DNA from 2 places in the Streptomyces sp. NPDC007025 genome. Region 2 is predicted to be linked to the other one. Evidence: riboswitches for the same ligand, from Rfam matches in the RefSeq annotation. Region 2 holds a riboswitch; the other holds the start of a gene.
The links. A riboswitch is a leader RNA that binds a small molecule or an ion and turns the genes downstream of it on or off. The one in region 2 is predicted to bind cobalamin.
Positions count from the first base shown of each region.

Region 1 (4,211 bases), on a different contig from region 2:
GGCACCCGGGTGGGCCGGTTCATGCTCCAGGACATGCTCGGCAACGTCTACAAGCCCTTCCGCCGGGTGAGCTGGTGGCCGGGCCTGCTGCTGTCCAGCGGCGTCATCGTGGCGCTGTGGGGCTACTTCCTGTGGGTGGGCGTCCACGAGCCGCTCGGCGGGATCAACCAGCTCTTCCCGCTCTTCGGGATCGCCAACCAGCTGCTGGCCGCCGTCGCCCTGGCGGTCTGCACCACGCTGCTGGTCAAGTCCGGACGGCTGAAGTGGGCGTGGGTGACGGCCGTACCGCTGGCGTGGGACGCCGTCGTCACACTGACGGCCAGTTGGCAGAAGGTCTTCTCCACCGACCCGAAGATCGGTTTCTTCCAGCAGCGCGCCGACTACCAGGAGGCCATCGACCAGGGGAAGGTCATCGCCCCCGCCAAGAGCATGGACGACATGCACACGGTGGTCACCAACTCGACCGTGGACGGGGTCCTCTCGGCGCTCTTCGCGCTGCTGGTCATCGTCGTCCTCGCCGACGCGGCCCGCACCTGCGTGCGCGCGGTGCGCGACCCGGAGGGCACCCGGATGCACGAGGCGCCCTATCGGAAGTCGACGCTGACGGCGCCCGCCGGACTGATCGCCACCAAGGAGGAGAAGACCGAGCTGGCCGAAGCGGCGGCAGCCGGGCCGTCCGGCGGCGGAGCGGACGGGGACTCCCGGTGAGCGGGGCAGCCGCCGACCGGATGGTGCGCCCGGTGCTGCGTGCCGGACGCTGGGTGCGCTGGTATGTGCGCGAGCTGACCGACGAGAGCGCCTACGACCGGTATGTGGCCCATGTGCGCCGGCACCAGGGCCCGGACGCGGAGGTCCCCAGCAGGAGGGAGTTCGAGCGGCGCCGCACCGACGCCCGCGAGGGCGACCCGCGCGAGGGCTTCCGCTGCTGCTGAGTACCCGCCCGCGGGTGCGGTCGCACCGCGCCGCCGACCGTCCCGGCGGCGCCTTCCTCGGCGGGCCGCGCTGTCGGTGGTGTGGCGGATGATGACGGCATGGACATCACGGTGAGAACGGCCAGGCCCGCGGAATACCCGGAACTCGGCGAGTTGGTCGCCCGGGCCTATCTGAGCGGCGGGCTGCTGGACCTCGGCGAGGCCGACCCGTATCTGGAGACCCTGCGGGACGCTGCGGGCCGCGCCGGCCACGCGGAGCTGCTCGTGGCCGAGGAGGACCAGGGCGAACTGCTGGGCACCGTCACCTTCGTCGGCCGCGGCGGGCCCTTCGCGGAGCGGGCGCGCCAGGACGAGGGCGAGTTCCGGATGCTGGGAGTGCGCGAGTCGGCACGCGGACGCGGGGTCGGGGAGGCGCTGGTGACGGCCTGCTCGGACCGGGCCCGCGCGCTGGGGCTCTCGGGGCTGGTGCTCTCGACCCAGCCGACCATGCATGCCGCCCACCGCCTCTACCGGCGCCTCGGGTTCCGCCGGGACCCCGAGCGGGACTGGAGCCCGGTCCCGGGCGTCACCCTGTGGGCCTACGCGCTGCGCCTGTGAACGCTTCCCCGCCCGGGCCACGCGCCGCGCCCGGCCCGGGTGACCGGTCTCCGTGCCCGCACCCCGCGCCGCGCCGGGGGCGCTGCGGGGGGGCTGGCGCCGGTTCCCGACACGACCCAGGACGGCACAAGATATGGGGTGCCTGCTTAGGCCGAGCACAAGATGTATGGTGTCTCACGGCTGTCGCCCTCGACGCAGGGGAATCCGGTGCGAATCCGGAACTGTCCCGCAACGGTGAGGGGCCGGCGCGAGCCCGCCCGCGAGTCCGAGTACCTGCCGGCGGCAGCCTGATGAACGTCCAGGTCTCGTGGGTTGGACCGGTGGGCGGAGCGCGCCGTGCCCTGAACAGGGTTCCGGGCCCGGGACCGGGCTCGGTGCCCGAGCGGGGCGGCCGGGCGCGCGCCTCTCCCTCCGTGCCGCTGCCCACGGCCAGTGAGCAGCGAGGGAGAGCACCGCGTGACCGTCACCACCGCCCCCACCCTTCCGGCACCCGTCACCCCCGGCTCCGCCACGGGGGGCGAGGCCGGCGAGGACCCTTCGGCCGCCGCGTTGCGCGCGACCCTCGCCGCGCTCACCGCCGACCTCCCGGACGCGGACCCGGCTCCGGTGCTGGCCGCGGCGCTGCGCGGCAGGCAACCGGGCGCGGACGCGGTGGAACTGCGCACCCTGGCCATCGAGTCCGCGGCCGGCCGCATCAGCGAGGACCCCGCGTACTCCCGGCTGGCGGCCCGGCTGCTGACCCTCGCGATCCGGGACGAGGCGGCCGCGGAAGGCGTCGTCTCGTTCTCCGACGCGGTGGCGCTGGGCCACGCGGAGGGGCTGATCGCCGACGGTACGCACGCGTTCGTCCGCCGGCACGCCGACCGGCTGGACGCGCTGGTGCGGGAGGCCGTCGAGGACGGCGCCGACGACCGGTTCGGGTACTTCGGGCTGCGGACGGTCCACTCCCGCTATCTGCTGCGGCATCCGATCACCCGGCGCCCCGTCGAGACGGCGCAGCACTTCCTGCTCCGGGTGGCCTGCGGACTGGCCGCTGACGAGTCGCCGCAGGCCCTCGCGGAGGTGGCCGACTTCTACCGGCTCACCAATTCCCTCGCCTATCTGCCCTCCTCCCCCACGCTCTTCAACTCCGGCACCCGCCACCCGCAGATGTCCTCCTGTTATCTGCTCGACTCCCCCCAGGACGAACTGGACTCGATCTACGAGCGCTACCAGCAGGTCGCGCGGCTGTCCAAGCACGCGGGCGGCATCGGTCTGTCGTACTCCCGGATCCGCTCCCGCGGGGCACTGATCCGGGGCACCAACGGCCACTCGAACGGCATCGTGCCGTTCCTGCGCACGCTGGACGCGTCCGTGGCCGCGGTCAACCAGGGCGGCCGCCGCAAGGGGGCAGCCTGCGTCTACCTGGAGACCTGGCACGCGGACCTGGAGGAGTTCCTGGAGCTGCGGGACAACACCGGCGAGGACGCGCGCCGCACCCACAACCTCAACCTGGCGCACTGGATCCCGGACGAGTTCATGCGCCGCGTCGAGGCGGACGAACAGTGGTCGCTCTTCTCCCCGTCCGAGGCGCCGGAGCTGGTGGACCTGTGGGGCGAGGAGTTCGACGCCGCCTACCGCCGCGCCGAGGCCGAGGGGCGCGCGGTCAAACGGCTGCCCGCGCGGCAGCTGTACGGCGCGATGATGCGCACCCTCGCGCAGACCGGCAACGGCTGGATGACGTTCAAGGACGCCGCGAACCGCACCTCCAACCAGACCGCGGAACCGGGCAACACCGTGCACTCCTCGAACCTGTGCACGGAGATCCTGGAGGTCACCGACGACGGGGAGACCGCCGTCTGCAACCTGGGCTCGGTGAACCTGGCCGCGCACCTGAGCGAGGAGGACGGCGGCCCGCTGCCGGACCGGATGGACTGGAAGCGGCTGGACGCCACGGTCCGCACCGCGGTGCGGTTCCTGGACCGCGTGGTGGACATCAACTTCTATCCGACCGGGCAGGCCGCCGTCTCCAACTCCCGCTGGCGGCCGGTGGGCCTGGGAGTGATGGGCCTGCAGGACGTCTTCTTCCGGCTCGGGCTGCCCTTCGACTCCCCGGAGGCCCGCGAGCTGTCCACCCGGATCGCCGAGCGCATCATGCTGGCCGCCTACGAGACCTCCGCCGAGCTGGCCGAGCGGCACGGACCACTGCCCGCGTGGGAGGCGACCCGCACGGCGCGCGGCGTGCTGCACCCCGACCACTATCCGGCCACGGCCGGGGAGCGGGCCTGGCCGCAGCGGTGGGAGGCGCTGCGGGCACGGATCTCCCGGACCGGGATGCGCAACTCCCTGCTGCTGGCGATCGCTCCGACGGCCACCATCGCGTCCATCGCGGGGGTGTACGAGTGCATCGAGCCGCAGGTCTCCAACCTGTTCAAGCGCGAGACGCTCAGCGGCGAGTTCCTCCAGGTGAACACCTATCTGGTCGCGGAGCTGAAGCGGCTGGGGCTGTGGGACGCGCGCGCCCGGGAGGCGCTGCGCGAGGCCAACGGCTCGGTGCAGGAGCTGGAGTGGGTGCCCGCGCAGGTCCGCGCGCTCTACCGGACGGCCTGGGAGACCCCGCAGCGGGCGCTGATCGACATGGCGGCGGCCCGTACCCCGTATCTGGACCAGAGCCAGTCGCTGAACCTCTTCCTGTCCTCGCCC
Region 1 is NZ_JBIAFT010000007.1:334,629-338,839, reverse strand. Features, by position in the region: gene ACFYMO_RS16480 (carbon starvation CstA family protein) at 1-708, shown strand, start outside; gene ACFYMO_RS16475 (YbdD/YjiX family protein) at 729-932, shown strand; gene ACFYMO_RS16470 (GNAT family N-acetyltransferase) at 1,032-1,529, shown strand; cobalamin riboswitch at 1,690-1,825, shown strand; gene ACFYMO_RS16465 (ribonucleoside-diphosphate reductase subunit alpha) at 1,986-4,211, shown strand, end outside.
Region 1: another riboswitch for cobalamin. It lies ahead of ACFYMO_RS16465 (ribonucleoside-diphosphate reductase subunit alpha); the one in region 2 lies ahead of metE (5-methyltetrahydropteroyltriglutamate--homocysteine S-methyltransferase).

Region 2 (4,211 bases):
GACGCCGGGGCCGGCTTCGCGGGGGTAGCCGTGTCCGGCCAGTTCGTGGGCGACCTGCATGTGGGAGCGGGCGGCCTCCAGGCTGATGACGTCGGCGTCCAGATCGTCGATCGCCTGCACGATGTCGCCGAACTCGGCGTAGCACATGTGCGTGTGGATCTGGGTGTCGGGCCGTACCCCGGCGGTGGTGAGACGGAACGCCTCGGTCGCCCAGGCCAGGTAGGAATCGCGGTCGGCGGCGCGCAGCGGAAGGGTCTCGCGCAGTGCGGGTTCGTCGACCTGGATGACCGAGGTGCCGGCCGCCTCCAGGTCGCCCACTTCGTCACGCAGCGCGAGGGCGACCTGGCGTGCCGTGTCCCCGAGGGGCTGGTCGTCGCGGACGAAGGACCAGGCGAGCATGGTGACCGGGCCGGTCAGCATGCCCTTGACGGGACGTTCGGTCAGCGACTGGGCGTACCGGGTCCAGCGCACCGTCATCGGCTCGGGGCGGGAGAGGTCGCCGGCCAGGATCGGGGGGCGGACATAGCGGGTGCCGTAGGACTGCACCCAGCCGTGCTGAGTGGCCAGGTAGCCGGTGAGCTGCTCGGCGAAGTACTGCACCATGTCGTTGCGTTCCGGTTCGCCGTGCACCAGCACGTCGATGCCGGCCTTCTCCTGGAAGGCCAGGACATCGCGGATCTCGGTCTTGATCCGCTCCTCGTAGGCGTCGGGGCCGATGCGCCCGGCGCGCAGGTCGGCGCGGGCGGTACGCAGTTCGGTCGTCTGGGGGAAGGAGCCGATGGTGGTGGTGGGCAGCAGCGGCAGGCCCAGGTGTGCGCGCTGGGCTGTGGTGCGCTCGGCGTAGGAGGGGGAGCGGCGGGTCTCGGCCTCGGTGACGGCGGCGGCCCGGGCCCGCACCGCCGGGTCGTGGGTGAGCGCGGAGTCGGTGCGGGAGGCCAGGTCGGCACGGTTGGCGGCCAGTTCGGCGCCGATGGCGTCGGTGCCGTGTGCCAGGCCCTTGGCGAGGGTGGCGATCTCGGCTGTCTTCTGCCGGGCGAAGCTGAGCCAGCGCAGCACCTCGGGGTCGATGTCGCGTTCGGCCTTCACGTCCAGCGGTACGTGCAGCAGTGAGCAGGAGGCCGACACGTCCACCCGGCCGGCGAGCCCGAGGAGGGTGCCCAGGATGGTCAGGGATTTCTCCAGGTCGTTGATCCAGATGTTGCGGCCGTTGACGACGCCGGCCACCAGGCGTTTGCCGGGCAGGCCGCCGGCTGCGGCCAGCGCGTCGAGGTTGGCCGCGGCCGCCTCGGTGAAGTCCACCGCGAGGCCGTCGACCGGTGCTTTGGCCAGCATCGGCAGGGCGTCCCCGAGCCGGTCGAAATAGGAGGCGACCAGCAGCTTCGGCCGGTCGGTGAGCCCGCCCAGCTCGCGGTAGGCCCGCTCCGCGGCGGCCAGCTCCTGCGGGGTGCGGTCCTGGACCAGTGCGGGCTCGTCCAGTTGGATCCATGCGGCGCCCGCGGCACGCAGATCGGCGAGGAGTTCGGCGTAGACCGGCAGGAGTCGCTCCAGCAGGCTCAGCGGCTCGAAGTCCGCGGCGACCCCCGGGGCGGGCTTGGCCAGCAGGAGGTAGGTGACCGGACCGACCAGCACGGGCCGGCCCGCCAGCCCCAGCGCCAGGGCTTCCTTCAGCTCGGTGACCTGCTTGGTGGCGTCGGCCGCGAAAACGGTGTCCGGACCGAGTTCGGGGACCAGGTAGTGGTAGTTGGTGTCGAACCACTTGGTCATCTCCAGCGGCGCCACGTCCTGGGTGCCGCGGGCCATCGCGAAGTAGCCCGCCAGGGTGTCGGCCGCCACGGCCTCCCGGTGGCGTTCGGGGATGGCGCCGACCATGACGCCGGTATCCAGCATGTGGTCGTAGTAGGAGAAGTCGCCGGTGGGCACCTCGTGGATGCCGGTCTCGGCGAGCTGTCGCCAGCTGGCGGCGCGCAGGTCCTTGGCGGTCTGCCGGAGGGCTTCGGCGGTGACGCGGCCCTTCCAGTAGCCCTCGACGGCCTTCTTCAGCTCCCGGTTCGGGCCCTGGCGGGGGTAGCCGTGGACGGTGGCCCCTGCTGCCGCGGCTGCGGACTTCGCTGTCACGGAGATCTCCTTCGCGAGATGTCTCGTCGGGATCCCGGCGGGCACGAGGAGCGAAGGTGACGGAACACCGGTGAAAAGGCGGAAGCGCGGCCTGCTTCCGTCCACCGGATATGTGCGCCGACCCGCCCTCGAGGTCACCGGAATGTCCGCACACACATGGGCGCGTGCGGGCAACGGGCAGGTCTTCGGACTCGCGGGCGCGCCTGCCGGTCTCCCGGCGGGGCTCCTACTGGCCGTCGCTTCCCGGACCGTCGGGTCCAGTGCGTGTGACGGCGGTCGTTCCCACTCACCGCTGCGGGGCAGTCCCGGACTTCCACCGGGTTCCCTCTTACGACATCCCGCCTGGCGGACGGGACGAACCAGCTGCCCCGCCAGCCTAGGCGCAGAGCCCCCCGCCTGGGTAGTGCGCCCCGCGAGTCCCCGGCCCATCCGCGCCCGGTCCCGGGCGCCGCACTCCGGAGGTGAGCGTGTCCTCCCCGACTCCGCCGGTGGCCCTGCCCGCGTCGCCCTCATGCGGTTCAGCGGTTCCGCCACGTCCCGGAGGGGTGTTCCTGCGCTGTCGGCCGATGCGGGCCAGGAGGGACCGGCCGTCGGCCCGGGGGACGAACGTCCGCCGGGCCGACGGAGGAACGCGGCGACGGGCGTGGGCGGCGGCCGCGCAGCCGGACCGGTGCAGACGTCCCCGTCCCACGCGCCGGACGGCTGCTTAGGAAGACCCGGCGAGGGACGTGCGCGGCGGAGTGCGTCGCCCGCCCGTCTCGCCGCACCGGGACGGGCAGGCGGCAGGTGGAGCACAGAACGACCGCACCGAGGGCGGCACCGGCCCAGCTCAGCACGGTCACCGCCGCGGTGAGCGGCATGTGCGCGGACATCAGTCCGACGGCGACGGCCGGGGTTCCGGACCCCGTGTAGAAGAGGAGGTACAGCGCGGCCGCGATCCCGGCGCGGTGTCCGGGAGGTGTCCGCGCGTCCACCGCGCGGGCGGCCCCGCTGACGGCCAGCCCGTGTCCGGAGCCGGCGAGCAGGGCGGAGACGAGTGTCGCGTGGAGCGATGCGGCACCGCTGGCGGCGAGGAGCACCAGGCTTGCGGTCAGTGCCGCGAGACCGAGGGCCCGGGCCGAGCGTGCCGAGCGGCGGATCCCGGCGCACTGCGTCAGCACCGAGCACACCAGGACTGCCGCCACCACGCCCCCCGCCAGGGCCGGGCCCGCTCCGCGCGAGGTACGCGCGAGCAGCGCCGGAAGGAGCGCGAGGTAGATGCCGACGACGGCCCAGGCGAGGAACCCGGTCAGCCCGGCGACGACGAACAACGGCCGGAGGGCGGAGGGCAGATGCGGGCGGGCCGGGCGCCACCGTCGGCGGGCCCCGGAGGCCCCCGGCCCGGGCTCGGGAATGTTCCGGCGCATCAGGTGCCAGACCCAGGCCAGCAGCGCCAGGTGCAGCAAGTAGGGGGTGACCAGGGGGGCCGGCGCGTACTGGGCGAGTACCCCCGAGAGGGCCGGGCCCGCGGCGGTGCCTGCCGCGAAGGCCAGTCCGGCCAGCAGGGGTCCGCCGATACGGGCCGTGGGGTGTCGGTGCCGGGTGATGAGGGCCTGGGCGGCGCCGGTCGCGGCTCCCAGCGCCAGCGCCTGGCTCACGCGTCCGGCGAAGAGCCAGGCGGGGCCGAGGGCGAGGAGGAAGCATCCGGAGCCGACGGCGGCCAGCAGCACGCTCGACCGCAGCACCGGCCGGGGGCCCACGACATCGGCGGCCGGGCCGCACAGCAGCAGCGTCGGTCCACTCACCAGCGCGAACGTCGCGAAGAGCAGCGTCATGACCAGGTCGTCATAGCCGAAGAGGCGCTGGTAGTCCGGGTAGAGCGGGCCGGGCAGATAGGCGCCTGCGGTCAGCACCAGCACAAGGAGTCCGGTGGTCCGCACCGTCCGCCGGTCATCCCGGCCCTCCGGCAGCCGCCGCCCTCGGATGGACCGTGCGGCGGGCGGGGAGACGGGGGCCGGATCCGAGCGGGCGCTCCTGCCCGGGGAAAGACGCTGATCAGTCACGCAAGCCAGTGTGCAGGCCGGGAAACACAAGGGGAATCAAACGAATTCGAAGTC
Region 2 is NZ_JBIAFT010000002.1:27,230-31,440, forward strand. Features, by position in the region: gene metE (5-methyltetrahydropteroyltriglutamate--homocysteine S-methyltransferase) at 1-2,115, opposite strand, end outside; cobalamin riboswitch at 2,288-2,479, opposite strand; gene ACFYMO_RS03485 (MFS transporter) at 2,634-4,157, opposite strand.